2 regions of the Planococcus sp. ANT_H30 genome follow, and region 1 is predicted to be linked to the other one. Evidence: riboswitches for the same ligand, from Rfam matches in the RefSeq annotation. Region 1 holds a riboswitch; the other holds the start of a gene.

Region 1 (15,481 bases):
ATGAAGAAATTTAAAGGATTTATCGACAAAGCCTTTAAGGAACTTGGTGGAAAATACAGCATTGTTGAGGAATTCACATTACCTAGTGATTTCCGCGTGCACAAAGAATTTAAAGAAGGCAATTACTTGAAAGTTCTTTTTGTGAAACTAGGATAACGTAGAAAGGTTTCTTTATTCTAGCCTAGTTAACTAAGGAACGACTCATGGTTTGTGTCGAAATTTTGCGTACTTTTGTAGAAAGTTCCCGCGTTCTCCCGCTAATCCCTGTACAGCGTTCCCCTTTCGCTTTTATAATGAAAGCAGAATGCGAGGGATAGTTCATGTTTAAAAATGCGTTAAGCACATTTCGTTTTATGGGCGTAGTTGAAGGCGGTTCACTGCTAATCTTGCTGTTTATTGCGATGCCGTTAAAATATTTTTTTGATTTTCCAGAAGCGGTTAGCGTGATTGGACCGATTCACGGGGCTTTGTTCAGTATGTATATTTTAATTACCATTTATATGACGTTTGTTTTTAAATGGCCGTTCCGTTTTTCTGTAGGTGCCGTTGTTTCAGCATTCGTGCCGTTTGGTAATTTCATTTTAGATAAACGCCTTGAAAATTGGCAACAGCTGAAAACTTTAGCTGCCTAAACACCGATTTTATAAATGGAAACACCTGTGGAATTTTTCTGCAGGTGTTTTTAGTGTATGTAGAACAGCTATAAGTTTTCTGTAATAAACTAGTGAAGAACTAGAGTAACTTCGCTTCATGCGACTGACAGAACAGGGGCTCCTATGATGAAAAAGAACGCTAAAGAAAAGAGTTTAAAGCCGTTTATTTCGCTATTGTTGACATTGAAAATCCCGAAACTTGCGCTAGCTATTGGTTTGACGGCTAGTCTGATTACTACGCTTGTTGGACTTGTGGTACCGTTATTAACAAAAAATCTAGTTGATGGTTTTTCCCTTAATGACTTAAGTGTTCCGTTGATTGTTGGAATCGTTGCGGCTTTTATTGTGCAAGCTGTCATTAATGGCATTTCGATTTACTTGCTCAGCATGGTCGGACAACGAGTAGTCGCTGGCTTGAGAGAGCGCATGTGGGCAAAATTGATCCGCTTGCGTGTCCGTTATTTTGATCAGCATTCCAGTGGAGAAACGGTAAGTCGAGTTGTCAATGATACGGGAATTGTTCGGAATTTAATCACGGATCATTTCCCTTCTTTCGTTACCGGCATTATTTCTATAATTGGGGCAGTAATTATTTTGGTCATTCTGGACTGGAAAATGACGCTTCTGATGATGTTGTCGGTTCCGCTAACAGTTGTCGTTATGGTACCGCTAGGCCGCCAAATGGCCAAAATTTCTCGTAGCTTACAAGACGAGACTGCTCATTTTACGGGGCATGTGCAACAAACTTTGGGTGAAATTCGGTTGATGAAATCTTCAACGGCTGAACATACAGAAGAAACAAAAGGTGTACAAGGCATCCATAAATTGTTTGCGCTTGGTATGAAAGAAGCCAAAATTTACGCATTGATTGCACCGTTAATGTATTTGGTCGTCATGGTCGTTATCGTATCAATCATCGGCTACGGCGGAATTCGTGTAGCAAATGGGGAAATGTCGACAGGTTCGCTCGTTGCATTTTTATTGTATTTATTTCAAATTATTGTTCCGATGGCGACTTTCGCGCGCTTTTTCACAGAGCTTCAAAAAGCCAAAGGTGCGACAGAACGCATTATCGACATTTTAGAATTGCCATTAGAAGAACAACAGCCAAAATCAACTTTAGATATTGCCGGGAAATCGTTACAAATTAATAAGTTAAGTTTTTCTTATGGGGAAGGAGAGCCCGTTCTAGCTAATATCTCATTTGAAGCACAACCCGGTGAAATGATTGCATTTGCAGGACCAAGTGGTGGTGGAAAGACTACAATTTTTGGGTTGATTGAACGCTTTTACGAACCACTGTCAGGTGAGATTTTGATAGGGAACATGCCAATCGATGAAATTTCAATCACGTCTTGGCGAGATCAAATCGGTTATGTGTCGCAAGAAAGTGCTATGATGGGTGGCACCATTCGCGAAAATTTAACGTACGGATTGCCAAACTCGGCAGCAATTTCAGCTGAAGAATTGTGGCAAGTTGCACGTATGGCTTATGCGGAAGATTTCATACGTGGCTTTGCTGATGGACTGGATACAGAAGTCGGGGAACGCGGCGTTAAGTTATCCGGCGGTCAGCGTCAACGAATTGCCATTGCCCGAGCTTTTTTACGCGATCCCAAAATTTTGATGATGGATGAAGCGACAGCGAGTTTAGATAGTCAGTCAGAAGGCATTGTTCAACAGGCCTTAAGTCGCTTAATGGAAGGGCGGACTACTTTGGTTATCGCTCATCGACTGTCGACAATTGTGGATGCGGATAAAATTGTTTTTATTGAAAAAGGGCGTGTTACCGGAATTGGAACTCACCAAGAACTAATAGCGAGTCACGCGCTGTACCGCGATTTTGCCACACAGCAACTAACTTGATTAACCTGCTTGACCTTAACGTAACGTCAAGGTGTAGGGTAGATTCATTAGGAGGTGGAGAAATGGACTATACCGTGCAAAAGTTGGGGGAGTTAGCCGGAGTTAGCACGCGGACTTTGCGTTATTACGATGAAATTGATTTATTGAAGCCGTTAAGAAAAAATGCGTCCGGATATCGAATTTATGGCGCGCGGGAAGTCGATAAGCTGCAGCAAATTTTATTTTACCGCGAACTCGGATTGAGACTGGAACAGATAAAGAACATCGTTAATGACTCTGGCTTCGATAGTGCCAAAGCTTTAAAAGCACACCGGGAAACACTTCTCGCGAAACGGCTGCAATTGGATCTCTTGATTATCAATGTGGAAAAAACCATTTCCACGAAAAAAGGAGAGAGCATGATGGGGGACAAAGAGAAATTTCAAGGCTTTCAGCAAAAACGTGTGGACGACAACGAACAGCAATATGGCAATGAAATACGCAGTAAATATGGTGATAGTCTAGTCGATCAATCGAATGCCAACATGTTAGGGATGGGCGAAGAGAAGTTTCTGGCGTTTAAAAGTTTAGAGCAGCAAGTATTAAACAGCTTGGCAAACGCTATCGAAACGAAAGACCCGTCGAGCGACGCGGCTCAGCAAATGGCTGCGTTACATCGCCAGTGGTTAAACTTTACGTGGCCGTCCTATAGCAAGAAAGCGCATAGAGGACTCGCAGAGATCTATGTGGCAGACGAGCGATTTGCTGCGTATTACAACAAAGTAAACCTTGGAGCCGCTGAATTTTTGAGGGACGCCATTGTGGTTTATACATCACCAGAAGAATAAAAATTTGTTCAAGTGCAGGCAGCCGAGACTTAATAGGCTGCCTGCATTTTTTATGTTGCGATTGGTTTAGAGCGGAGCTTTTGTTTTTGCTGCGCATCTCTAAATTCTACTGAACGTGCATAAACTTTCTTGGACGTGCGTAAACTCTACTGAACGTGCGTAAATTTTCTTGAACGTGCGTAAACTCTTCTGAACGTGCGTAAATTTTCTTGAACGTGCGTAAACTCTATTGAACGTGCGTAAACTCTACTGAACGTGCGTAAATTTCTTGAACGTATGTAAACTCTTCTGAACGTGCATAAACTTTCTTGAACGTGTGTAAACTCTATTGAACGTGCATAAATTTTCTTGAACGTGCGTAAACTCTACTGAACGTGCGTAAACTCTTCTGAAATGGAAGCAAGTCGGACCGCCTCGGATTTTCCATTTACGAAATCTTTACACTCTTGTCACAGCCACTTCATAAGCACTTGTTATACTAAAGCCAATTAAACAGCTGCCAACGATTTATGTTAATCGAAAAGGAGAGGTTTGTATGCACGGGAATCAAAAGAAAGCACCAATTGTCAAAGTCATGTCTTTTAACATTGCTCATGGGTTGGGGATGGATGGAGTCGTCGATTTGGAGAGGACCGCAGGAGTTATCGAGGAATCCTGTGCGAACATTATTGCCTTGCAGGAAGTTGACCGTTATTTTTCTGCTCGCAGTTCATTTGTGGACCAAGTAGAGTGGTTGAGCAAAAGACTTGGCATGCATGCGGCTTACGGAGCTAATATGAGTTTTGCACCTGAAGATTCAGAACGTCCGAATCATCAATATGGCAATGTCATTTTGAGTAACTACCCAATCAAATACGTCGAAAATCATTTATTGACTCAAGTTCCGTGTCCATTTGGAAATAATGAACAACGGGGTCTGTTAGAAACCATCATTGAAGTGGAAGGTAGTTATTTGAGTGTATTTAATACCCATTTAGCGCTGAAAGATGAAGAGCTAGCAGTTAGTGTTGATGAAATTTTGACCCTTACAGAAAAAAGCCGCTTTCCACAAATTCTTGTTGGGGACTTTAATGCCCCACCTTCGAACGGTTATATGCAAAAACTCAACAGCCAGTTCAACGATGCTTTTTTGACAATGAAAAGAGGCGATGCCTACACATATCCCTCTCCTTACACAAATAAAGAAACAGCTGAGATTTTGTCTCCGGCAATACGAATCGACTATATTTTTTCAGATAGCGCTATTGATGTCGTACAGGTAGCCGTTATTGAGACGGCCGTTTCCGATCATATGCCGATTGTAGCGGATATGGTCCTGACTGGTGCGACAGTACACAGTAAAGATGGTTTGCAAAAAGAACGGGCAAAGGTCTAAACAGTCAAACTTCAGCATATATGATGAAAAAACCGGAAGCTCTCTATTGGAGAGCTTCCGGTTTTTGATGTCCGTAAATTTGATGGTCTGCTAGATCGCGTCTGCATAACTTGACGAGTAAATACACCAGTGGCGTATCGGCTGCAGCCACGAGCCATTTGAATGCATATTGTGTCACAATCATGCCAAGTAATACACTAGTTGGCAAAGTGCCATAAAAAGCGATGGTGATGAAAATGCTCGTATCGACCAATTGGCTGACCATTGTTGAGGCATTATTGCGAAGCCACAACTTGGAATGACCATGTTTTTCTTTCAGTTTATGGAAAATAGTGACGTCCAGGTTTTGACTAATAAAGTAAGAAACGAGACTGGCTACAGTAACACGAAAACCTGCAGAAAAGATGGTTTCGAATGATTCTTGATTCGTAAAAAAAGAAGCAGCTGGCAAATGAATAGCAAGAAAAATAAACGCCAGTGCACAAAGCTGTGTAACAAATCCTGCTGTAACGGTTTGTCTTGCAGCTTCTTTGCCATATACTTCTGCAATCGTATCTGTGATCGGGAAAGTGAAAACATAGACGATGACAGCAGCCGGTAAAACAGCCCATTCGCCGATACTGAATAATTTCACCGCGAGTATATTCGATAAGATTAACAAGCCGACAAATGCGCCGTTCAAATAAAGTAACATTTGCTGAGCTCCTTATCGATTGGTAATCGTTTCGGGATTCATGTCGTGATTCATCATCCGGTACGATGCCATTTCTTCGTATTTTGTTCCAGGTTGGCCATAGTTTGTGTAAGGATCAATCGACAAACCGCCACGTGGCGTGAATTTTCCCCAAACTTCGATATACCGAGGATCCATCAATTTGATTAAATCATTCATAATGATGTTAACAACATCTTCATGAAAATCTCCATGATTGCGGAAACTGAATAAATAAAGCTTCAGTGATTTGCTTTCGACTAATGTTTTGTCGGGAATAAAGCTCAAGTAGATCGTAGCGAAATCGGGTTGCCCAGTTTGCGGACAAAGGGAAGTAAACTCAGGACAATTAAATTTCACAAAATAATCACGGCTGTGCAGATTGTCGATGGGTTCTAAAATGTCTGGATCGTATTCAAATTTATACTTGGTGTTTTGATTGCCAAGCAATTCTAAATGCTCGAGCGTGTCTTCGTTTCTTCCTGCCATAAAAACGGCCTCCTTTTAGATGCCCGGTTAGGAAGAGGGTTATAAAAAACGGACAAAAGAAAAAGCCAAATCGCATGTGGATTTGGCTGAGTTTCGACAATCCATAGTTTTTTATAGAGGGTGAAATGCTATGAACCTCTCCCGTTGCCGGGGTATTTACTTTTTACTCATCTATCGTATAAGACTTACTATGCGTTGTCAATCGACCAAATTTGTTAACATATTAGCAACAGCCAAAGGAGAGGATCGCATGGGGCATGATCATGATCATTTTGAAACAGTTAGAAGCGGCAATAAAAAAGCTTTATCTATCGCACTTATCATAACAGCCGGCATCATGTTGCTAGAGTCTTTCGGCGGACTCTTCACAAACAGTTTGGCTTTAATTGCAGACAGCGGTCATATGTTGTCGGATACGGTTTCACTGGTACTGAGTTTGTCAGCTATTTGGTTTGCGGGAAGAGCAGCGTCTGCTAACAAAACCTATGGCTACTACCGTTTTGAAATTCTTACCGCCTTTATTAATGGTATTACGTTATTTGTTATGGCAGGTTTTATCATTTATGAAGCTGTCCAGCGTTTATATGAGCCTGCGGAAGTTCAAGGAGGTTGGATGCTAGTCATTGCGTCAATTGGTCTTGCTGCTAACGTATTGAGCGCGTGGGTGTTAAACCGTGGTGCCGATGTTCAAGGCAATCTTAATATGAAAAGTGCTTATATGCATATTATCGGAGATGCGCTTGGTTCAGTAGGCGCCATAGTAGCGGGCATGCTTATTCTGTTATTTGACTGGACGATAGCGGATCCGCTGATTTCGGTCGCTGTTGCGTTATTGATTTTGCGGAGCGCCTGGGGCATTCTTCAAAATAGCATTCATATTTTGATGGAGGGAACACCTGAGACGATTGATACGCAGCAAGTGAGAGAGCGGCTGCTTGAAATCGAAGGTGTGTTAGACGTTCATGACCTTCACGTGTGGACGATTACATCTGGCATGGACTTGTTTACATGCCACATTGATGTCGATGTCAATATACAAGAGCAAAAGGTTCTTCAAGAAGCTTTGAAATTGGTTTATGATGTGTGCGGAATTGAACATGCCACCATCCAAATTGAAAAAACCGACACTGTACACGACTCACTAAAGGTATAAATTTAAAAAGAGTGGATTATCTGTTAATTTCTCTATCATTGACGGATAGCATCCATATTTTTCATGGTAAACTAAAGGTAAAAGATAGGCAGAAAGGAGCGACAAGAATGGCAGGCGAACAGTATGGATTACAAAAGCAATCAATAGAATGGGTGAAAAGCCAACTAAACGAGCAAGTAGAAATCATCGACGTTGATCCGCTGACGGGCGGAACCTCTTCAAAGCTATTTGAGCTAACTGTCAAAGAGAACGATCAAGTGCTTTCTTACGTTCTGCGACTTTTTCATAAAGCCGATTGGTTGGAAAAAGAGCCTGATTTAGCAAGACATGAAGCAGATAGCCTTCAGTACGCTGAGCAGTCCGGCCTTCTTGTCCCTCACTTAATCGCTTATGACGAAACCGGACAAGAAAATGGCGTGCCTGCAGTATTCATGACAAAAGAGTCTGGCTCTGTCGTACTTCAACCAACTCATGATAACAACTGGACAGATCGACTGGCAGCGGCTTTGGCAGAGTTGCATCAAATAAAGGCAGAAGACTTTCCATACGAATATTTTTCTTATAACGATGCGTTCTTACTTGAAAAGCCGACGTGGTCCAAAGTTCAAAACGATTGGATGCGAGCTTTTTACATTGTTTCTGGAAACCGTCCTAAAGTGCGGGAGTGTTTCATTCATCGAGATTTCCATCCAGCTAATGTGCTGTGGGAAAACGGCGAAATTAGTGCTATCGTAGACTGGGTCAACGCATGTCGAGGGCCCGCAGGAATCGATGTTGGCCATTGCCGTGTCAACCTAGCTCAGATGTATGGAATTTCTGTTGCTAATGAGTTTCTGGCAGCGTATCAGCGGCATGCTGGGAATCTATTTGTTTACGATCCGTATTGGGATCTGGTTTCACTAATAGACACCTTAAATGGATCACCTACTGTGTACCCGGGGTGGAAAGCGTTCGGTATGAAAGGATTGTCTGACGAGTTGGTACGACATCGATTAGATGATTATTTATTAAGTCTTTTGGATCGATTTGATGACTTTTAAGTCCTCCTGCTAAAAGAGTCAGTATCATTTCAGGTTTGATTTCCCCGATAAAGGCAATATAACAATAAGTGAGTTTTTTGAGGAGGAAATTGGATGACAGATGAACAACTAAAGAAATTGAAAAAGCAATTAGTAGAACAAGTAGAATCACTAGAAGAACGCGTAGAGCATACAGAAGAGTTTGAGACGACCGAGCTCTCAAACTACGATAATCATCCTGCTGACAATGCCACAGATTTATACGATCAAGAACGCGGTCTGGCGATGACTCAGTTTAAAGAAGAAGAATTAGCAGACGCTAAAGCAGCTCTAGCTGCAATTGAAGACGGTAGCTACGGGACGTGTTCAGTGTGTGGCAAAGAAATTCCGTTTGAACGATTGGAAGCATTGCCAACCGCGTTGACTTGTATCGATCACGCAGATCAACATCCGGATTTGGAAAGTCGCCCATCTGAAGAAGATGTTCTACAGGCTTCCACAGCACAGCCTGTCAAAAAAGAAGACGATGGCATTCGAGACTACCAAGATAGTTTTGAAGATGTAGAGGATTTTGGCTCGTCGGATACACCGCAAGATCAACCAAGCGAAGATTCACAAGATTTTTTCAAAGACGATAAATAAAACGATCCCCTCCTGCCGTTAGGCAAGGAGGGGATTTAAAAAACAGCACGATTTCCCGGGAAATAACAGCTAGGGGGTTAAGTATGGATAGATTGAAAGAAGAAATTTATAGGCTTGAATGCAGCCACTTGGAGCAAGAGTGTTGGGTTTCAACCGATAAGTTAAGTGAAGTGCTGGACGATGAGTTTTTTGAATTTGGCAGTTCTGGAGGTCTTATTAAACGTCAGGATTTTGAAGGGGATTTTCCATCAAATCCCGACCCAATGGCTATTCATTTTTTCGAAATGCACAAATTAGGTCCAGATGCTGTGCTGACCACGTACCAAATAACCAACTTAAAGACGGGAAAGCTGACGAACCGGAGTTCTGTCTGGAAAAAACGAGAAAATGGCTGGAGATTATTTTTCCATCAAGGAACAGTTTCAGCTAGCAACGTGTTTGAATAAAGAAAGAATAGGCTATTCACATAACAGAACTATTTTGTCGAAGGAGGAATTTTTCATGGAACATGCCATCGTATTATTTGATGGAGACTGCAATTTTTGCGATTCAAGCGTTCAATTTATCATCAATCATGATCCCGCTGGCTATTATCAGTTTGCTTCGTTGCAAAGTGAGATTGGCCAAGAACTTTCAAGGAAATTCAAAGTACCGGGAGATGTCGATAGTTTAGTATTGATCAAGGATGGACAGGCGTTTGTGAAATCTGAAGGGGCTTTAATGATTTCGCATCACTTAACAGGTCTCTGGAAATTGGCGCATTACTTGAAACCATTTCCACGAGTAGTTCGTGACGGCGCGTATGACATTATCGCTAAAAATCGGTATAAAGTATTCGGCAAGTTGGATAGCTGCATGCTGCCCCCTCCTCACATACGCAAACGATTTCTGGACAAATAATAGAACAAGCCCGAATCCGGTAATCCTCGGGTTCGGGCTTTCTTAGGAATAGAAAATCTCAGTAGAAATTGGATATTCGCCAATAGTGACTGGCAGTAGGTCCTGCCATAAAAGCGAGACCTTCACTTTCTTTTTGATGAATGGCCGTCCATTCGTGGTTATCTTCAAACTTCAAATAAACTTCGTGATTGGGCGATTGATCATGTACGCCAATAATGTCATACGTGCCATTTTGATAAAAATCAGCTGATAGTTCGTAATCAATGTTTGGTGACGTTGTGAGTGGGTTTCCTACGCAATGCGTTAAGGTGATGACCATTTTTTGTTCGATTTCTGCTGCTTTCTCTAATTCAATTTTTTGAGAGGAAGCAATATCAGCTTTGCTAAAATTTTTTCGCCAATTGTATCCAATGGTGGGTCCTATGTGCTTGTCCCATACCAATGTCGGACTTTGGTTAAAGTTAATAGTAAGATTGACTTGAGACCGGTAATGCGGTGACTCAGCGTCAAAGCTTCGTCCATCCCCTTGAAAATAGGCAAAAGGGGACAAGAGATTAGGGTTTTTCAATAAGGTATCTGGCAGAAAAGTAGTATAGCGTAATTGCCAGGCTGGGACTAGTTGAGTCGATTCTTTATTGGACAATAAAGAATCGAGAGAAGCAATTTTTTTAGTCAGCCAAAAGTCTTCTGTTGCTGCTTTTTTTTGCGGAGATTTTTGGTGTAAACTATTAAAAAACTTATTTAACGCAATTTTTTTGTCGCTAACCTTTTTTTGAGACTTTACGATTGGACGGTTGCCACGAATCCAGTAAGTTGCTTCTTCGTTCATCGAAACTTGTCGGTCCGTGTACTGATTTTTTTCAACGGTTTCAATAAATGCTCCATTGCGATAGATATCATAAGCCGTAATGCCAACAATTTTTCCCCAAGCTAAAGAAATACGACTGTTAGAAACAATGGTCGTTAAAACTAACTCTGCTAAACGATTGTTGCTGTTCATTTGTCGTTTTTCTGTTGCTGTTTGTAGCTTGATTTTATCTACCCAGTGTCCTGACGCATCTAGGCGTTCAAGTGTATAGGTATACAAGTGACCTTCTTTTAATCCTTCATCTTTAAAGCGATTTTGAGTGCCGGTATAAACCATTTGCCCATCTCGCTTTACGCGGCAAACGTCCTCGGTCGCTGTCCATCTGAAATAAATGAATGTATTGGATTGTTCCAATACAAGAATATCTAATCCGTTTTCCATATTTACACCTCCACATGCTATTGTTAGGCATATACCCTTTCAACAATAAAAATGAACCTTTTTAGAAGAGAATAAATAACCATCATACCGGAAAGCTGTTAATGGCAAGGTCGGTAAAATTACGTACAGAATGAGCAAAGCGGATAGGGGGAACAGCAATGGAAACTGCGCATGAAGCAAAAGGTTTTGGTAACTTTGATGATGCAGCTGCCTATATTTTGCAGTTGCTAAGCAAGCAAATTGGCATTAATTCCTTATTTATTGCTAAAAATGATGGCGAGACAAATAAGATTATTAAAGCACATAATAGCAGTAAGAGCCTTGTAGAAGAAGGGAGTTCGATGCCACTCCCTCAGTCTTACTGCAGTTTGAGCATAAATCACGGACCTACTCCGTTAATCATAGAAGATGTTTCAGCAAGTGAGTTAACTCGTTCGATGGCTATTACAAAAAACTATGGTCAAGGTACATTCGTCGGCGTTCCAGTTTATTACAGCGATCGTACGGTTTATGGTACGATTTGCGGACTAGATGATCAATCCCATAAACTTTCTGAGGAAGACCTTTCTACTTTTGAAATGATGTCGACTTTATTGACCTATGTATTAGAACTTGAGAAAGCCAATCAGCAAATTCAAACACTGACTGCGCCTATCGTGCCAGTAACTAAAGGTGTAGCAATCGTTCCTGTTATAGGTGAAATTACAGCTTCGCGTGCAGAAGTTATCATCAAGCACGTACTTGGAAAATGTAGCCAAGAATCTATGGATTATTTGATTATCGATGTTTCAGGTGTCTTACAAATCAACTCTACTGTTGGGGAATACTTACTAAAATTGGTTAATATCCTGAAAGTAATTGGTGTCACGCCGGTTATTACGGGAATTCAGCCTTTTATGGCGTTAAAAGTGCCACATTTTGCGGCTGCACTAAAAGGGGTCATGATTGAAGCTAATTTAGAGACAGCTTTAAAACAGCTTGGGTTCGTACTGATAAAAGAGTGCAAAGAAAAATCAGACTCTCATTGAGGAGGTCTGATTTTCTTCGTCCTATTTGACTGCAATACGTAGTTAAATGAGTTGCTCGCAGCCTAATTTTCTTTATCAAAGAAAACGTGTTTGAGTTCCCACGAATCGTCTATTTCTAATAAACCAAAAGAATATTGTTGCTGCCTGCGCTTATCGGTTGGTGAGCCAGGATTAAATAATGTCACACCATCAACTTCTCGTATGACGGGTGTATGGGAATGTCCGAAAACGATAATGTCCACATCGTCATCGCTAAACGTGTCATAAGCTTGCTGTTCGGTCGGTTTACGGTCACTGTCACCGTGAACGACTCCGACTTTCAAGTCTCCGAAGGTAAAAATCTTTTTGCGGCCAAACTTTTCAAGAATGTCCCACGGATCGACATTGCCAGTGACGCCATCAATTTCAGCATAAGCTGCTAATTCATGATAGACATCCATCGTTTGCCAATCACCTGCGTGAATGATAAAGTCAGCTTCTTGGCATGCATCCACCAGTTGCTGAGGTAGTTTTTTAGCGCGAAATGGAATATGTGTATCTGAAACAATAACAATCTTCTTCATCTGAACGCCTCCAGTCAGTATCTTCTGTTTACTTTACCAAACAAATGCCTCATCGTCGAAACCTAGCTACTCAATCTGAAGTTTAAGATAGAGTGTCTAATGAGAAGTAAAAAAGAAATATATATGTTGAACTAATAAACCTATAGTAGTCGATATTCCGCAAAACAGCTCGCTTGCCGGGGGCTCGCGCTGAACTAACTCGGGCTAAACGCCCGAGTGGATTTCAGCACTTCGCTTGCTCCCCAAGGCGTCTTCGCTATTTTGCTCCATCTCTTCAGAGACACTTCCCAGCAAAGGCTTGTCCATAGCGACGAAGCGGCATATTTGTTAGATTCTTTAATTCAACCTATATAGTAAAGAAAATCCACAACCTAAAAAAACTACGAGACCAGTCTCGAAGCAGCTTTTAATATCGGAATTTTTGAGGGGCAGCAACTATTGGAGGAGAGAAATGATATGGAAAACAACAGAAAAGTGGTTTGTTACATTGCTACGAGTGTAGATGGATATATTGCAACAACAGAAGACTCACTGGACTGGCTGTTCAAAGCAGCGGAAGGACAAGAAGGAGATATGGGTTACGCTGAATTCATAGCTACCATTGATACGGTAGTGCTAGGACGCAGAACGTATGATTGGGTAATGGCAGCGGAAAATGGTCAATTTCCTTATCAAGATAAAATGAGTTATGTTTTTACATCAACAGTTGCTGAGGAACATGCATTTGTCACGTTTACAGATCAAACGGTTTCAGACTTTGTAAAAGCACTCAAAGAAAAGTCAGGGAAAGATATTTGGGTAGTTGGCGGTAGCGGGTTGCTTCATAGTTTCGTCGAAGAAAACCTAATTGATGAATGGATCATTTCCATCGCCCCGGTATTACTTGGCAAAGGTATTCCGTTATTCAAAGAGGTCAATGTGGAATCCTCTCTGAAGCTCAAATCGGTAAAATCGTATGGAGACTTTGTACAGCTTCATTATAAAAAATTATAAGCAAAACAGGTATCTGAGAAATTTTCAGATACCTGTTTTGCTTTAAACATTCGTTTTTCGATTTCGTAAGAGAAAAGAACTAATGTTTAGCAGGAGAAAGCACCTTTTTTTATAAAAAAATCAGTATCTTATTCATTTTGACTAGTTATCAATAAATTTAAAGTAGTTACGTTGGATTGAATTCATATAATTACAATTATATACTATTAAAAAGAGTCGTTTGTTGATTCTTGGAATTGAAGGGAGAGAAAGTATGAAAAATTTTAAAGCACTATTGTTTGCTTTGTTTACGGTTTTATTTTTAGGTTTTTCTCAAACGTCTGTGGAAGCACATTCGCCAGATTTACACGAAGGTGTTTCTGGACAAGATGTAAAAGAACTACAATCTACATTAGGGAAATTAGGTTATTTCCATACGACAGCTACAGGTTATTATGGTTCTGTAACTAAAAATGCAGTTATGCAGTTTCAGCGTGACTTTAATGTCTCAGCTACGGGCTTTACGGGACCGTTAACACGTAAAAAAATAACAGAAGTTGAGATGATGGCACGTGTTGTAAATGGAGAAGCACGAGGAGAGAGTTATACCGGACAAGTTGCGGTAGCAGCTGTTATCCTAAATCGTATCGACTCTTCTGCGTTTCCAAACAGTATAGATCAGGTTATTTTCCAACGTAATGCGTTTACTGCCATAAATGATGGGCAGTATAATTTGAAACCGAGTGCATCGTCTTACCAGGCTGTAAAGGCTGCGGTGAAGGGATCTGACCCATCACTTGGTTCAACTTATTACTATAACCCGAGCGGTGTTACGGATACATGGATTTTCTCACGCACGACGATTACGAAAATCGGTAAGCATGTATTTGCAAAATAGTTTTGAGAATCGCCCTGGTTTTTACGGGGCGATTTTTTTTGAGGTGAATAACAGGGCAGAAAAGGGTTATACTGAGAAAGAACAATGAGAGGTGGAATTTAAATGTCTGAAAAAAACGTGCAGCAATTGCCGCCGAAAACTTGTAGCATCGAAAGACTCGTAACGAACAAGCAGGATGTCGAAAAGGTTCTGCTTGGTCAGAAATCGGCGACACGCCGGAATGGTCGTTATGCAGATGTAGGAGAAATCATGGTGCTAAACGATAAGAAATTCTTAGTAAATCACGTCTACCAACAAACACTTGGTGAGTTAACAGATGAACTAGTGGCACGAGAAGGATATGCAAGTGTTGAGGAATACAAACAATCAATACTGTCTACTCACGCAGGTATGCCGTGGTTACCTCAAATGACTGTTTGGGTTCACGAATTTCATTTGATGGAAGAGTAACTGCAACATGTACTCGCTCATATTATTCGCTCATATTTTAAGTGCGGTGCTATCTATTGGACCATTCTTTGTCCTTCTTCCTCTAGTTAAGCGAATGGAGACAGCCTCTGGAGATGTTCTTCAGTCGCATATCGTAACTTTTAAATCAGCGACACGCCTCGTTAAGCATGCAGGTCATGTATTGGTTACAACAGGCGTTCTGCTAATTTGGCAAGGACCGTGGGGCTGGGGAACTTCATGGATTTTAGGTACACTGGCTGTTATGGTCGGATCTGTTTTTTTCTTGGCACGTGCGTTCACGCCGACTCTGCGCAAATTTGGCAATGAAAAATTCAACCACTTGCAGTTAGTTAAGAAGTTACATCGTTCATTATGGATTTATATTTTCTTGTTGTCATTGATGCTATGGTTCATGGTCGACAAGCCGAATTTCTGGTAACGAAAAAGACGGGGCTGTCCCAAAAGTCATGAAAAATGACTTTTCGGGGCAGCCTTTTTTTGTATGGATGAGAAATGGCTGATGTCCATTCCGACGGACGCTTTCCGCGGGCACGGCCTCAGCCGTTCTAAAACGAAAAAAGGATACAAAAAATCGTCCATTTCTGTAAAGTGGGAGTTACCACACCACCATTGGAGAAAGGACGATTTTGATGTGCAATCCGAAGATTACTTCCCAAATGATAAC
Region 2 (15,481 bases), on a different contig from region 1:
TCACGTGCAACGGCTTTCGCTGATAAGGTGCCGAATGTAATAATCTGCGCCGTGCGAATTGCACCATATTTTTTCGCTACATAGTCGACCACTTCGTGGCGCCTGTGATCAGCAAAATCGATATCAATGTCTGGCAGCGTAATTCGCTCTGGATTCAAGAAACGTTCAAATAACAACCCATGTTCAATCGGATCAACATCGGTAATTTTCAGCGAATACGCAACAAGTGAACTTGCCGAAGAACCACGTCCAGGACCTGTTAAAATATCTTGATCTCTGGCATATTTCATAAAATCTGCAACAATCAAGAAATAATCGATAAAGCCCATCTTAGCGATGACCGATAATTCGTAGTCTAAACGCTGCTGATAAATTTCTGAAAATCCGACTTTCCGTTCAGCTAACCCTAATTTGCATAGTTCCGCAATAAAAGTCGCTTTGTCAACTTTATCATCCACAGGAAAAACCGGCAGCAATTGCTGATTCATTGGAATTGTTACGTGACAACTTGCCATCAGTTCTGTTGTACGCAAGAGCCATTCCGGATGATCTACAAACCAAGATTCCAATTCTTTAGGGCTTGGAATATAGGCACTCGTGTGCTCCGGTTCATGCCTTTGCGGATCGTTCATCTTTAGACCTTGACCGATCGCAGATGCCACTTCATAAGCAAATGCATCTTGCTCACGCAAATAACGACTTTCGTGTGTTGCGATAATGGGCAATTGGATGGTGTCGCACAATTCAATAAACATCGACTCGTATTGAGACTTAACACCACCTGGACGTTCAAGACTTCCAAAAGCGCATGCACCAAACAAGTCTTTTACAAATTGGAAAACCTGACTCCGATCAGCTAATAGCCACTCTGCTTTGTTTGGAATGACACAAATCAAGCCTTCTTTATAAGCTTTTAACCATTGTTCAGGTATTGCCTCTTTGTCTCTCGTCGAAAGAGCACTGGAGATTTTCAGTAAGTTGCCATAACCTTTATTGGTCTGGGCATACAAAATGATTGGATAATGCTGCTCTTCGTATTCGATAAAAACTGATAAACCAATTACTCCGTGAATATCTGCACGACGACATTCTTCCCAAAACGGTAAAATGCCATACAATTTTGTATTAACGATTGCGACTGATGTGGCTCCTTGTTCCTTTAAATAAGGGAAAAGTTCGTCAAGGCGCACCGTGCTTTTCAGCAAATCGGCTGATGTGCTTATATGCGGATAAACCATTGACAATAAACTCCCTCCTTAATTTGCAGTTGCACAAATTTCTTTTAGCCGATCAATTACACGGTCAGCCTCTTGCCATGAATACGCAGTTGCCCCAGAAGCCAGCGGGTGACCTCCGCCACCAAATTCTTTAGCCAACTCGTTAATAACTGGTCCTTTCGAACGCAATCGAACTCGAATTTCACGGTCTTCTTCAATCAAAATAACCCACGCTTTTATATTTTTTACATTTCCAAGCGAACCAACCAATAAAGAAGTATCTGTTGCTGTAACATCAAATTCTGTTAAAATGTCTTTGGTGATTTTAACATACGCCGCACCATTTTCATCCATTTTGAAGTTCTGGTACATATATCCTTGCAAATGCAATAATTTACGATCCATTTCGTACATGCCGTTATGCAGCGCATTGCGATCAAAATCGTATTTGATCAACTCACCGGCAACTGAAAAAGTTTTTTGTGTGGTACTTGGAAATAAGAATCGTCCAGTGTCACCAATAATTCCTGCATACAATAAACGAGCTGCTTTTGCTGACATGTTCCAGTCTTCATGTTCACGACCATATGTATAAAGGTCATAAATCAATTCAGATGCTGAACTAGCCGTTGTATCCACAGACACGATGTCTCCATAGGCATCGTCATTTGGATGGTGATCAATTTTGATGAGTTTGTCGCCTGTCTTATAGCGTTGGTCATCCACACGTTCTGTATTGGCAGTATCTGTGACAATTACTAAAGCCCCTTCGAAATCTTGATCTTCGACAGTGTCAGGAAAATCTAAAAAATCCATCGTGTAATCGTGTGAACCGGCAGCTAAAATACGCTTGTCTGGGTAGTTTTGTTCCAGCAAGTACTTTAAACCAAGTTGTGAACCATACGCATCCGGGTCGGGGCGGACATGACGATGAATAATAATGGTGCTGTATTGCTTAATTGTGTCGATGATTTGACTGTTCATTTCCGAGTTCCTCCATTTATAAGGAAATCCATTCGCAATTTTACTCAGTTCTCAGTACAATGATAATGAGTTTTGGAATTCAGGAGGTCCTTATGTTCATTTTTGTCGTTTTAATTATTGTATCATTTGTCATTTATTTTTATAACAAAACAAAGCAATTCCGCACACGCACCGTTTTGCCCATTCGAAAAAAATGGTATGCTGCACGTGCATCGATGGCGTTGGGAAGTTTTGTCGCCTTTTTTGGTGTCAATCAACTATTCGTTTTTCAAACCGTGATTACGTACATCATTTCAACTATTTTCATTGTTCTTGGTCTAGCTTTGGTTTATTACAACTACAAAGCGGCGCGTCATTATCATGTATTTCTGGAAGAAGAAGCAGATTTGAATCCATAAGTGATTTCATTTGTCCGACAGACTAATTAGGCAGCAGGCACACTCGTTTACTGAGTGTGCCTGCTGCCTTTTAGAGGTCTTTTTGCTTTAACGATCTAGTAATTGGAAAGTCAACATGGCTTTTCCGACGATTTCGTTTTCCAAAGATACTTCAACTTCAACTTTGGCAGATTTTCGACTAATGTCCAAAATGGTTGGTTTGACGTACACCAGCACATCCAACTGAACCGGCTTCAAAAAATAAATGGTTAAGTTTTCTAATACACTATCTTTTCGGTTTTTCGTTTTTAATATTGCCGATGCCGCTTCGGTTAAAATCATGGTATACGCACCATGAGAAATCGAACCATAAGCATTCGTCATTTGAGGTGTCACGCGAAACTCGAGCAATAGTTTGTCGCTAGTTTGTTGGTGAAGTTGACTTTTGATGATATCATCAATTGTTTCGCCTTGTTGTGGCTGGCGTTGAGCCGTTTGAATCGCTTTTAACACATCTTGCCTACTAATAACGCCTTTCAATTTGCCAGAGTCATCCGCAACAGGCAGTAAATCAATGCCTTCCCAAATCATACGATGTCCTGCCGCCGCAACACTGGTCTGCATTGAGACGGTAATGGGATCTTTAGTCATGACTTTTTCTATTAATTCCGTAGGCGGATGCCCAATCACATCACGCGAAGTAATAATGCCGACCAATCGATTGGATTGGTCCACTACTGGGAAGCCACCATGTGTCGTTTCTTCATTTAATTCGTGATAACGACGAATGGGTTCTTTAAGATTTAAATGATCGGTTTCTTCTAGCGGAATTAAAATATCTTCAATTAACAAAATTTCCTTTTTAATTAATTGATCGTAAATGGCTCGATTAATCATTGTGGCAACCGTAAACGTATCGTAGCTAGTCGAAATAATCGGAAGCTCGAATTCATCCGCTAATTTTTTTACGCCATCCGATGCTTCAAATCCACCGGTCACAAGTACTGCCGCACCTGCACGAAGTGCATATTCATGTGCTTTATAACGATTCCCAACAATTAGTAAATTGCCTGCTTCTGTGTAACGCATCATATCTTCTAGCTGCATGGCCCCAATAACAAATTTGTTGAGGGATTTGTGCAGCCCAGCTCTACCACCCAGCACTTGCCCATCAACAATATTGACAATTTCAGCATAGGTCAATCGTTCAATATTTTCTTTCTTTTTACGTTCAATACGAATTGTCCCCACACGTTCAATGGTCGACACCAATCGGTTTGTTTCTGCTTCTTTAATCGCGCGGTAAGCAGTTCCTTCACTGACCTGCAAATCCTTCGCAATACGCCGTACCGAGATTTTCTCCCCCACAGCTAAAGTCTCAATATGATCCAGTATTTGTTCATGCTTAGTCGCCATGATTTCACCCATTCTTTCTACGTTCCTTTACCTTACAGTGTAGCATAAGTACACGAAAAGTGGAGACGGGCGTTTTGGTTCGACAGGCATAAGACGCAGTGGCCGAGCGGCATTTCTTCAGCCGCACTGACACTGTGGCTTATGTCCCGAGGAGCAGCCCGGCGCAACTAGACAAATCGAAAAGTGGAGACGGGCGTTTTGGTTCGACAGGCATAAGACGCAGTGGCCGAGCGGCATTTCTTCAGCCGCACTGACACTGTGGCTTATGTCCCGAGGAGCAGCCCGGCGCAACTAGACAAATCGAAAAGTGGAGACGGGCGTTTTGGTCCGACAGGCATAAACGGCATAAAACAACCCGAAAAGTTTTTACTCTTCGGGTTGTTTTATGTGCTACAGTTTAATGCTTTCGCCTGACTGTAAAATGTTTACTTGTGCATCTTTTACTAACGACTTAAAGTACTCAGGATCTTGCTTAATGGGCGGGAATGTATTGTAATGGATCGGAACAACCACTTTCGGTTGTAATAATTCGACCGCATAAGCTGCATCTTCTGGCCCCATTGTAAAATGATCGCCAATTGGTACAAACGCCACATCAATATCATTTCGCTCACCTAACATCTTCATGTCACCAAACACTTCTGTATCACCTGCATGGTAAATTGTTTTGCCTTCTGCTGTAAATAAAATTCCAGCTGGCATGCCACCATAAACGACTTCACCTTCTGCTGTTGTGAAAGAAGAACTGTGAAATGCTTTTGTGAACTTTACCACACCAAACTCGAATTCGTGTGCGCCGCCTAACCCCATACCTACTGCGTTTACACCGAGACTGTCTAAATAATTAGCTAGTTCAAATACAGCTATAACTTGCGCATTACTTTTTTTCGCTAGTTCGACGGTATCGCCAACATGGTCGTTATGGGCATGTGTTAAGAGGATCACATCTGGCCTTTCTTTTTCGACCGTTAAATCAGTGAACTCATTGCCGTTAATAAATGGATCAATTAAAATAGTATATTCACCTGTTTTGATTTTCACAATAGAATGACCATGATATGAGACGTGCATAAAATCCCTCCAATTGATGTTTGAATATAGTGAATTCAAGTCATATAGCTGATTTATACCCTGTTTTTTGATATGCTACACATATAGAGGAGGAATACATATGATAAAAATTAACCAACTACAAGATTACCTGAAACAACATTCAATTGATGCGGCATTTATTACAGATCCCTACAACGTTTTTTACGTTAGTGGTTTCAAAAGTAATCCACATGAACGTCTACTAGGTGTCATGATATTCGCAGAAGCTGAACCCTTTTTAATTTGTCCTAAAATGGAAATTCCAGATGCAAAGAATGCTGGGTGGACAGGCGAAATCGTCGGTCACGAAGACACACAAAATTCCATGGAAATTTTATATAAAACAGCAAAATCGCGTGGCATTGAATTAAAAACAATGGCAATTGAAAAAGCGCATATGACAGTAGATCGCTCCGAAGCGATTCTCTCATTCTTTGAGCCGCGTACAATTGTACAACTAGACGATCAGTTAAATGCTATGCGTGTAATAAAAGATGACGCAGAACTTCGAATATTACGTGAAGCAGCGGCATTAGCTGATTACGCGATTGAAGTAGCTGCAAAAACAATTAAAGAAGGCATTACTGAAATTGAAGTCATGACAGAAATTGAATTAGCGTTAAAAAAACGTGGCGTTACGCATATGTCGTTCGATACAACTGTATTGGCTGGAGACAAAGCGGCTTCACCACACGGTAAAACTGGCGATCGTAAATTGAAAAATGGCGACTTGGTATTGTTTGACCTTGGCGTTGTTCATAAAGGCTATTGCTCAGATATTACCCGTACATTAGCGCTTGGAGAACCTAGTGAAGAGCAAAAGGCTGTATATGATATTGTCTATCGTTCTGAAACAGCTGCTCTTGAAGCGGTCAAACCTGGCGTTACAGCTGCTGAACTTGATCAAATTTCACGTAAAGTAATTACAGATGCAGGATACGGTGAGTATTTCACACACCGTTTAGGACATGGTTTAGGCATCGATGTTCATGAATTCCCTTCTATTCATGGAGAGAATTCGATAAAAATGGAAAAAGGAATGGTCTTTACATTAGAGCCTGGTATTTATATTCCTGGTAAAATCGGCGTTCGTATTGAAGATGACGTCGCTGTAACTGCAGATGGTTACGAAGTACTGACAAAATTCCCGAAAGAACTTCAAATTATCCATAATTAATAGACACAGCGACACCAGAAAAATTCTGATGTCGCTTTTCATTTACCGTAAATTGAACGATTGGTTTAAACCATCACTTTACTGCTAGCTATTTATTTCTATTCATCTAATTACCATGTCAAAAGACGCCTTTAATTAGACAAAAAATTCACGAAATTACATCCAATTTAGCAGGAACTTAGATAGTTTTAGCGAATGTTTACAAAGAGAGATAAAGGAGGAATGTAGGATGACATTAAAATACAGTCAAATTCTTGTAGCAGTCGATGGTTCGAAAGAAGCTGAGTGGGCATTTAAAAAATCAGTTGGTATTGCTGGACGGAATAACGCTACATTAAATTTGGTAAACGTAATCGATACCCGTTCGTTCGCTGCAATTGAAGCGTACGATCGCTCGATTGCTGACCGTGCTCAAAAGTTTGCTGAAGATTTATTAGAAGAGTATAAAAAAGAAGCGTTAGCCGGTGGTGTTGAAAAAGTGAACATTGTTGTCGATTATGGTTCTCCTAAAACAATGATTTCAAGAGATTTGGCACAAAAAGTTGAAGCGGATTTAATTATCTGTGGTGCTACCGGATTAAATGCGGTTGAACGTTTCCTAATCGGTAGCGTTTCAGAACACATTGTTCGTTCAGCAAAATGTGATGTATTGGTTGTACGTACTGAAGAAGCTCAAGACGATGCACCAACAGGTTAATACGTAAAACGAAAAAATCCTTTCACTCATGTGAAAGGATTTTTTCGTTTTATTAAGATTTCACTTTGATAATAATTTTTCCGCGAGCATGATGAGTTTCGCTAAGTTCGTGTGCATCTTTTAACCCTTGCTCACTAAACTCAAACACGTGACCAATCGCAGGTTTAAATTCTCCTGATACAAACAAATTAGCCAGCTGATGTAATTGCTCACCGCTCGGCTCTAACCAAAAGCTGCTTGCTTTTACTTCGTGCTCTTGCGCTTTCTCTGCAGAAGGCTGACCTGCAATCGAAATCAGTTTCCCGCCTTTTTTCAAGACTTTGAAACTTTTATCTAGTACTTCTCCACCCATTGTGTCTAATACTGCATCAAAGTTTTCCAGTAACTCACTAAAATCTTCTTCACTGTAATTAATGACACGGTTTGCACCTAGTGATTTGACCAGTTCATCGTTTTTGTCACTTGCAGTCGTCGCTACATACGCTCCGATGCTGTTAGCAATTTGAATGGCCATACTTCCCACTCCACCGGCTCCCGCATGAATCAATACTTTATCTCCTTTTTTAACTTCGGCAAAGTCGACAAGGCATTGATAAGCAGTTAGCCCAGCTAATGGAATTGCCGCGCCTTCTTCAAAAGTCATGCTTTCTGGCATATGAGCTAATAGCTGTTCTTCTACTGGCACAAATTCTGCATAAGTCCCTTGACGTGTTGTCGCAGGTCTCGTAAAGACACGATCGCCTACTTTGAAATGCTTAACGTTTGTGCCAATTTCAGCAACCACACCCGCTGCATCCCAACCTAAAATAATCGGGAATTCCCAAGGTAACATTTCTTTTAAATAGCCTTCACGTAATTTCCAGTCAATTGGATTTATAGAAGTGGCATGAACTTCAACTAGCACCTGATTTTCGTTGATAGTTGGTTTTTCTACTTCTCTTTCTTTCAGTTGTTCTGTACCACCATAACTGTCGATAATAATTGCTCTCATGTCAAACATCCCCTTTCCTTATTCTATAAATATACCCTATTTCAGAAATAGTACACCTTCCGGAGACTTGCATTTATAGTCTTCTTTTCTGGTACATTATGTTATTATTAACACTGTTCGCTAAAAGAGGTTCGCAAACTCCCTCTCTAAAAAACTAAGGAGTGTTACAGATGAAAAAAGAAAAAGCAGTCGTCGTTTTCAGCGGTGGCCAAGACAGTACCACTTGCCTATTTTGGGCAATCAAGAATTTCAAAGAAGTAGCAACCGTCACTTTTGATTACGGCCAGCGTCATTCGGCTGAAATTGAGTGTGCCAGAAAAATCGCTGAAGAACTAGGTGTATCATTTAAGGTATTGGATATGACTTTGATCAATCAACTCTCAGCAAATGCGTTAACACGTGATGATATCGACGTGACCGCAGAAGATGGTGAATTGCCATCTACTTTTGTACCAGGCAGAAATCACTTATTTTTATCTTTTGCAGCAGTTTATGCAGACGCTATCGGTTGCCAACATTTAATTACTGGAGTAAGTCAAACCGACTTCAGCGGTTATCCCGATTGTCGTGATACGTTTATTCGTTCACTAAATGTCACATTAAATTTAGCAATGGACAAGCAGTTTATCATCCATACGCCGTTAATGTGGCTCGACAAAACCGAGGTTTGGGAACTTTCTGATACACTTGGTGCTTTTGAATTTATTCAAGACAAGACCTTAACTTGCTATAACGGCATCCCGAGCACTGGTTGTGGCGAATGTCCTGCCTGCAAATTGCGAAATGATGGACTTGCTCGCTATCAGGATAAAAAAATGGCTGGTGTTAGAGCATGATGCAGCAATTTTATCCGACAATTCCACACGATTTCCAATTTGAGCTCAATAAGGACTTTCATTTTTCAGCAGCGCATTTTATTCCAAGTGAAGAAGCAGGGAAATGCCAAGTCATGCACGGCCATACGTATCACCTCAACATTACAATCGCAGGTAACGAACTTGACGCCATTGGTTTTCTAATTGACTTTAAATTATTAAAAGAACTGATTCATAAAAAATACGACCACAGTGTCTTGAACGATCATCCGGAATTTGCCACTAAATTTCCGACCACCGAGCTTCTTGCTAAGCAAGTGTGGCAGTCGATTCAAACGATGCTGCAAGCGACCAGCAACCGTCCCAACTGTCTGCAAGTTATCGTTCGTGAAACACCAACCAGTTATGTTGTATTCCGTCCGAAACAAGAGGACTTGTTATGAGAATTCCAGTGATGGAAATTTTCGGTCCAACCATTCAAGGTGAGGGCATGGTAATGGGACAAAAAACCATGTTTGTGCGCACAGCAGGATGCGATTATTCCTGTTCTTGGTGTGATTCTAAATTCACTTGGGATGGCACAGGCACAAGCGTCTCCAAACAACCTACTGAAATCGTTGAGGAACTCATCCAAACCGGTGGCAAGGCCTTTTCGCATGTCACCATATCCGGTGGCAATCCCGCTCTCCATAAAGGTATCGGTGAACTCGTTGATTTGTGCCATTTGCAAGGCTGGAAAGTGGCTGTAGAAACGCAGGCATCTCTTTGGCAAGAGTGGATGATAGAAATCGATGATATTACCTTGTCACCAAAACCACCTAGTTCTGGTATGAAAACAGATGTAACGAAACTAGATGTATTTATAGAAAAACTGCAAAATGCCAATGTCAGCCTGAAAGTTGTTATTTTTGACGAAATTGACTTTGCTTATGCAGAAAAACTTCACCAGCGTTACCCGGCAGTTCCATTTTTCTTACAAACAGGTAACGAAGACACTGCAACGACAGATGATTTGCAGTTAGTGACTACCTTACTTCATAGATACGAACAATTAATTGATTACCATATTCAGTCCCCTATTATGAATGATGCCAAAGTGTTGCCGCAATTGCATACTTTAGTATGGGGCAATAAACGCGGCGTTTAAACAGATAAACACGAAAAAACTCCGTCGACCTCAAAAGGTCGACGGAGTTTTTTTCGTGTTATGCTTTTTTAACAAATTCCGATTTTAGTTTCATCGGACCAAAACCATCGATCTTACAATCAATGTCGTGATCACCATCAACCAAACGGATACTTTTTACTTTTGTTCCAATTTTCAAAGTTGACGAACTGCCTTTGACTTTCAAGTCTTTAATGACTGTTACAGCATCCCCATCTTTTAATACCGTTCCGTTTGCATCTTTGACGATTTTTTCTTTTTCATCCTGTTCAGCTTCAATCGCTAAATTCCATTCATGTGCACATTCAGGACAGACAAACAGATTGCCGTCTTCATACGTATATTCAGAATTACAATTAGGACAATTCGGTAATGTAGTCATTTTCTCCTCCAGCTGATCTTTTAGTCAGTTAATCAGTAATACCAACAATCTTTTTACCAGTATACCAGAACTATCCACTCGTCCGTCTGAGTTATTTTACGACTAGTACGGGACAATGCACGTGATTGACAACTTTCTGACTGACACTGCCAAGTACTAGCGCCGATACTGGCTTTAATCCCCTGCTGCCAATCACAACCAAATCAAATTCCCCTTCATTGGCCATTTCAATAATCACGGGTGCTGGACGACCGTGCATCATTTCAATTTTGTAAAAGACTTCTCCACGTTCTAAAGCTTCTTTGATCGGTTGAATTTTTTTCTTTCGCGACAATTCAAACTCGAGCTGACCACCATCGTGAACCTTTTCATTGCTGTCTTCATCAAAATCAGAAACGTATACGATTGTCACTTCTGTCCCTTTCACTAACGTTGCGAGTTGGGCAGCTTGCTTTCCAGCTCGTTCAGCATTTTCAGAACCGTCTATAGCGACTAAAATTGATTGATACATTTCTCCACCCCTTTAAACTAGTTTCCGTGACTTTGCAATAAGTACCCTCTACTGACACTATTCGACTTTCTATTGAAATTCCCTGCTTCTCTAGAAAAACAGATGACGATAAACGTCAGCTGTTTTCTCTTTATAGTCGTTATTTACTTGTATGTTAGCGTTTTTCCGGTGAATCCAAATAAAATCGTTAGAACAGGCGATAGCAAACAAAAGAATGCGAATGGTAAATACTCCAGTGTCGGAACGCCAATAACACCCGTAATGAAAATTCCACATACGCTCCAAGGAACAAGTGGGTTGACGACTGTTCCAGCATCTTCCATCACGCGACTCAAGTTTTTCCCTGCGAGTCCTACTTTGTCGTAAGGCTCTTTAAATGCCTGTCCCGTCAATAAAATGGACAAGTATTGTTCACCGATCAGAATATTGATACCGATTGCGGTTAATGCCGAAGCCGCAATAACCGACGAAACTTTTCTCAGTACGCTCTCTACTTTAGCTAACAAACATTGAACAATCCCTAAAGTAAATAGCAATCCACCCATACTAAGCGCGAGCAGTACTAAGGCTACCGTGAACATCATGCTCTCCATTCCACCACGTGACAACAAACTATCAATCTCTGTGATACCAGTAGAAGACACATATCCGCTAAATAGCACCTTAAAAATCTCGGAAGCTGTAGACGTTTGATGCAGATAAGAAATCGCAATGGCTGATATTGAACTTAATGCCAGCGTCATTAAAGCAGGTGTTTTCGCCAAGGTTAAAACAATAAGCACGACTAATGGAACAAGCGTATACCCGTGAATCATGCCTGTAGCTAACAGTCCTTCTTTAAAGATCGAGATGTTCTGCACACTAGCTCCCGTCGCCTCCGGAGAAAGCCATACAAACAACCCTAGAGTTATGACAAAAGCGGGAATTGTCGTCCATCCCATATTGCGAATGTGGTCGAACAAATCTACACCGACAATGGTCGAAGATAAATTTGTTGTGTCTGACAATGGAGACATTTTATCCCCAAAAAATGCGCCTGAAACAATTGCACCAGCTGTTATGGCTAATGACAAATCCATTGCCGTCGCCATCCCGATAAAAGCCACACCAATCGTTGCAACCGTCGTGAGTGAGCTACCAATAGACAATCCAATTAATGATGTGACGATAAAGACAATAGCATAAAAAAACGTCATAGAAATCAAGGTAAAGCCTGCGTATATCAACGTTGGAATGGTACCGCTAATCATCCAGCTACTAATGAGCATACCGATAAAGAAAAACAGAAAAACTGCGCTCATTCCCGCACCTGCACCATCAACTAATCCTTTTTCCAGTGTTCGGTAGGACACTTTCTTTAACAATCCATAACCGAATAGCAACAAAACCGAAAATAAGATAGGAAGATGTGGAACTGATTTAAATCGAATAATACTGACACTGATTAATAGAAAGATAGCAGTTGTTATTAAAATAGCTTCTGAAACTCTTGGCGTGATGACTGATTTGATATTATGCATGACAAACTCTCCTTTTTTATAAAAAAAAAAGAGAAAACGCCCGTCCCAATAAAGGGACGAAGGTTTTCTCCGCGTTACCACCCAATTTGATGTTCTAGCTTACCAAACATCCACTCTTTGCGAATCGATCAAAACTGATGACGTATTTCATCCCATTTGCTGCCTGAATTTACACCTACCATTCAGTCTCTTGCTGCTGCACACAAATTGCCTACTAAACCATCGATCGACTTATTTAAACACTTACGTAATGAAAAAATACGGCTTACCACTTTAAATCCAGTAAAGTTCATACTAATCTAGAGCAACGACATAAGAAAATTTTTTCGAACGACTCGACTAGTCATTTTTAAAAGTATATTGAAATAAATTTTACCAGTCTTCTCTGACAAGTCAATACTTTGAGTTAAGTTTTATTTGAAGACATAGGTTTTCGTTAACCAATCATAAAGCGTCTGTTTATTTTTTGTAAAAATAACCATCAAAATAGAAAGAAAAACCCATCCATAAATCCATCCCCAAACTAGATAGTCTAGTAATTCTAATTCCTCAGCTCTTAACTGAATCATTCGATACACCATAAAGTGAGAAAGCTCTCATGGTAAAAACTTCAAAAACGTCCGACTCATTGCTCGACCTATCAACAAAGGCTTTTGGTTCTTAATCTGTTACGACAATACCCATTTTATATTTCCCAAACGATTGCTTACCCATTTTTGAGTCTGCAACGATAAAACAGAGAGAAACAGGTAGCGTAAGCAATATGAAGCCCGTTAGTTGAGCAATAATTCGTGAAGCTTGAAACCCCTGTTGTATGGAAGGAATGAAAATCACGGATACAATAAACAATACTCCCATATCGGAAAAAATCAACACATAATCAAGTGCAAACGCTTTTAAACGAAGCCACAATCCCGCATACATCAAAGACCTCCACCCTCAGTCACTATTCACGACCTAGTTGAAAATAAAGGTTTAACGGCTAATTCTAAAAAAAGAGACAAGGAATAATCCTTGTCTCTTTTAACCCAATCTTAACATCAAGTAACGTGATCGATCACGTACCCATTTTACGGCGGTTATTACTAACTTTCTTTGATTGCTGGCTCTTCATCTTTTTAGTCGATAGTGAACCGTTACCACCAGATAATTTGTCTGAAGCTTGGTTTTTCTTAGCTTCAAGTTGGCGTTTCACAGCTTCTTGAAGACTCACTTTTTTTGGTTCTTCGTTTGACTCAGTCATTGCGCATCCCTCTTTTCGTTAAAAATGGTACATATGGATGTTTTTATACCTTTAGTATAGCATAACTTCCTTGCTCTATTCTTTGTTTTCTTTAAACCAACTAGTAACTTGAGAAAAGAATTGAGACATGGATTCGGGCTTAGACATATTCGGAACACGCGCCAACAAAACTTCTTTCGGCGCTTTAATGCCTTCTTTCTTTTTCTGTAAGACGAGAATCCCTTTAGCATGCGCTGAGTTTTTAAACAAGCTATCTGGCAATTCCATAACGGATTGAATATGCGCATGTTTTTTCAAAAAACTATGCAATTGACTGGCATGCTCGGATTCAAATAACGCTTTCGGGACGATGAAAAACAAATAACCACCATCAGCCGTATGTTTTAACGATTGTTCGATAAACAAATGATGTGCATATGTCATGCCCTCATCTGCTTTTAGTTCATAAGTGGCTGCGGTTTCGTCGTCGGGATAATAACCGACCGGTAAATCTGAAACGACAACGTCTACTGGATCGATCAATAAAGGCTGAAGTGCATCTTGTAGATAGAACGTAATGGGTTGTTCTACTAAATTCCCTGCATTTGAAGCAAGACGCACGAGAAGATCGTCTAGTTCTACGCCTGCTCCTGTCAAGCGGCCGTCCAAGTAATTCATGACTGTTAACAATAGATTACCTGTTCCAACTGCCGGGTCTAAAATGACTGCTTGATCTTTTTTGACAAACAACTCAACCAAATAACCAACCAATAACCCAAGTGCGTCAGGCGTCATTTGATGATGTGGTTGAATGTGCTCTTTCATGCCCTTTAACACAGCTAGCTGAAGTGCTTTACGAACTTCTTCTTTGCTGGCATCCGCTTCTAACTTGATAAGTCCATCCAACCAATTTTCAGTAGTCGTCAATAAACTTTCCAGGTACACGTTTTCTTGTTCTTTCTGAATTTCTGTTGTGTGATTATCAATAAAATTAAACGTTTTTTCCATTGCTGAATTCATAATTCGCCGTCCTCAATAAGGAAACCCACTCTCTCGAGTGGGTTTCTTGTATTATTTTGTTAATTCTTTAACTGCATCTAAAGCCTTTTCGTAATCGGGATGATCTGTTCCTTCAGCTACATACTCTACATAAGTAACTTTGTCGTTTTCATCAAGTACGAAAACTGAACGAGCTAGAAGTCGAAGCTCTTGCATCGTCAATCCGTAAGCTTCACCGAATGACAAATCACGGTGATCCGATAAAGTGGTAATGTCATCTACTTTGTTGATGTCTGTCCAACGTTTTTGAGCAAATGGTAAATCAGCTGAAATGGTCAATACTTCAACATTGTCCCCTAAAGAAGTAGCTTCTTCGCTGAAACGTTTTGTTTGGTCTGAACAAACACCCGTATCCAGTGATGGAACTACGCTAACCAATCGAATCTTACCTGTTGTGTCTTGCAATGTCACCGGTGATAAGTCATTCGCTAAAACTGAAAACTCAGGAGCTTGATCTCCTACTCTCACTTCGGTGTTCGGTATAGTCATCGGATTATTCTTGAATGTAATTTGTACCAATCAATACGCCTCCCTTTCATTAGTCTCTTTATCATACTAAAATGCTTGGGTGTCATGCAACCCAGACCCCTCTATGTGCTTTTTCTTCATCAATCTATTTTTTCTAAAAGACTCTTCATGAACAACTGTCGTGTCAGCAATATAGTCGTGGACGCCTTGTTTTAACGGTGTAAAGCCAACAATCCAGTAGAGCGGCAAAATGGTCACGGAAAGAAAGCGACCAATCCACTCGCGGAACAGGAGCGTCATCCAAGAGATGCTATCGGACTTCAAAGACACTACACGGATCCCCATAACCATCTTTCCGACAGTTTGACAAAAGAATTTTGTCATTAAC

The links. Region 1 has a riboswitch for preQ1 ahead of queF (preQ(1) synthase). Riboswitches for the same ligand answer to the same signal wherever they lie in the genome.
Region 2: it holds a riboswitch for preQ1, as region 1 does, so the genes downstream of both, queC (7-cyano-7-deazaguanine synthase QueC) here and queF (preQ(1) synthase) in region 1, are expected to answer to the same signal.

The regions. Positions count from the first base shown of each region.
Region 1 is NZ_VOBJ01000003.1:274,504-289,984, reverse strand. Features, by position in the region: gene FQ085_RS09870 (class I SAM-dependent rRNA methyltransferase) at 1-156, shown strand, start outside; gene FQ085_RS09865 (DUF3817 domain-containing protein) at 321-632, shown strand; gene FQ085_RS09860 (ABC transporter ATP-binding protein) at 780-2,519, shown strand; gene FQ085_RS09855 (MerR family transcriptional regulator) at 2,582-3,346, shown strand; gene FQ085_RS09850 (endonuclease/exonuclease/phosphatase family protein) at 3,882-4,721, shown strand; gene FQ085_RS09845 (queuosine precursor transporter) at 4,765-5,415, opposite strand; gene queF (preQ(1) synthase) at 5,428-5,922, opposite strand; PreQ1 riboswitch class I at 6,020-6,067, opposite strand; gene FQ085_RS09835 (cation diffusion facilitator family transporter) at 6,173-7,075, shown strand; gene FQ085_RS09830 (phosphotransferase family protein) at 7,183-8,115, shown strand; gene FQ085_RS09825 (TraR/DksA C4-type zinc finger protein) at 8,209-8,736, shown strand; gene FQ085_RS09820 (nuclear transport factor 2 family protein) at 8,820-9,182, shown strand; gene FQ085_RS09815 (thiol-disulfide oxidoreductase DCC family protein) at 9,238-9,636, shown strand; gene FQ085_RS09810 (hypothetical protein) at 9,695-10,885, opposite strand; gene FQ085_RS09805 (STAS domain-containing protein) at 11,044-11,913, shown strand; gene FQ085_RS09800 (metallophosphoesterase family protein) at 11,976-12,476, opposite strand; gene FQ085_RS09795 (dihydrofolate reductase family protein) at 12,933-13,469, shown strand; gene FQ085_RS09790 (cell wall hydrolase) at 13,723-14,346, shown strand; gene FQ085_RS09785 (ASCH domain-containing protein) at 14,449-14,796, shown strand; gene FQ085_RS09780 (hypothetical protein) at 14,804-15,235, shown strand; gene FQ085_RS09775 (hypothetical protein) at 15,299-15,481, shown strand, end outside.
Region 2 is NZ_VOBJ01000002.1:380,112-395,592, forward strand. Features, by position in the region: gene dnaE (DNA polymerase III subunit alpha) at 1-1,238, opposite strand, end outside; gene FQ085_RS07785 (DHH family phosphoesterase) at 1,257-2,201, opposite strand; gene FQ085_RS07790 (YtpI family protein) at 2,294-2,599, shown strand; gene FQ085_RS07795 (DRTGG domain-containing protein) at 2,687-3,994, opposite strand; gene FQ085_RS07800 (metal-dependent hydrolase) at 4,385-5,065, opposite strand; gene FQ085_RS07805 (M24 family metallopeptidase) at 5,166-6,263, shown strand; gene FQ085_RS07810 (universal stress protein) at 6,493-6,960, shown strand; gene FQ085_RS07815 (NADP-dependent oxidoreductase) at 7,013-7,951, opposite strand; PreQ1 riboswitch class I at 8,072-8,115, shown strand; gene queC (7-cyano-7-deazaguanine synthase QueC) at 8,122-8,787, shown strand; gene queD (6-carboxytetrahydropterin synthase QueD) at 8,784-9,209, shown strand; gene queE (7-carboxy-7-deazaguanine synthase QueE) at 9,206-9,913, shown strand; gene FQ085_RS07835 (zinc ribbon domain-containing protein YjdM) at 9,972-10,313, opposite strand; gene FQ085_RS07840 (universal stress protein) at 10,405-10,824, opposite strand; gene nhaC (Na+/H+ antiporter NhaC) at 10,968-12,344, opposite strand; gene FQ085_RS18025 (hypothetical protein) at 12,758-12,913, opposite strand; gene FQ085_RS07850 (RDD family protein) at 13,005-13,268, opposite strand; gene FQ085_RS07855 (hypothetical protein) at 13,402-13,587, opposite strand; gene FQ085_RS07860 (class I SAM-dependent methyltransferase) at 13,663-14,586, opposite strand; gene tpx (thiol peroxidase) at 14,638-15,144, opposite strand; gene FQ085_RS07870 (RDD family protein) at 15,181-15,481, opposite strand, start outside.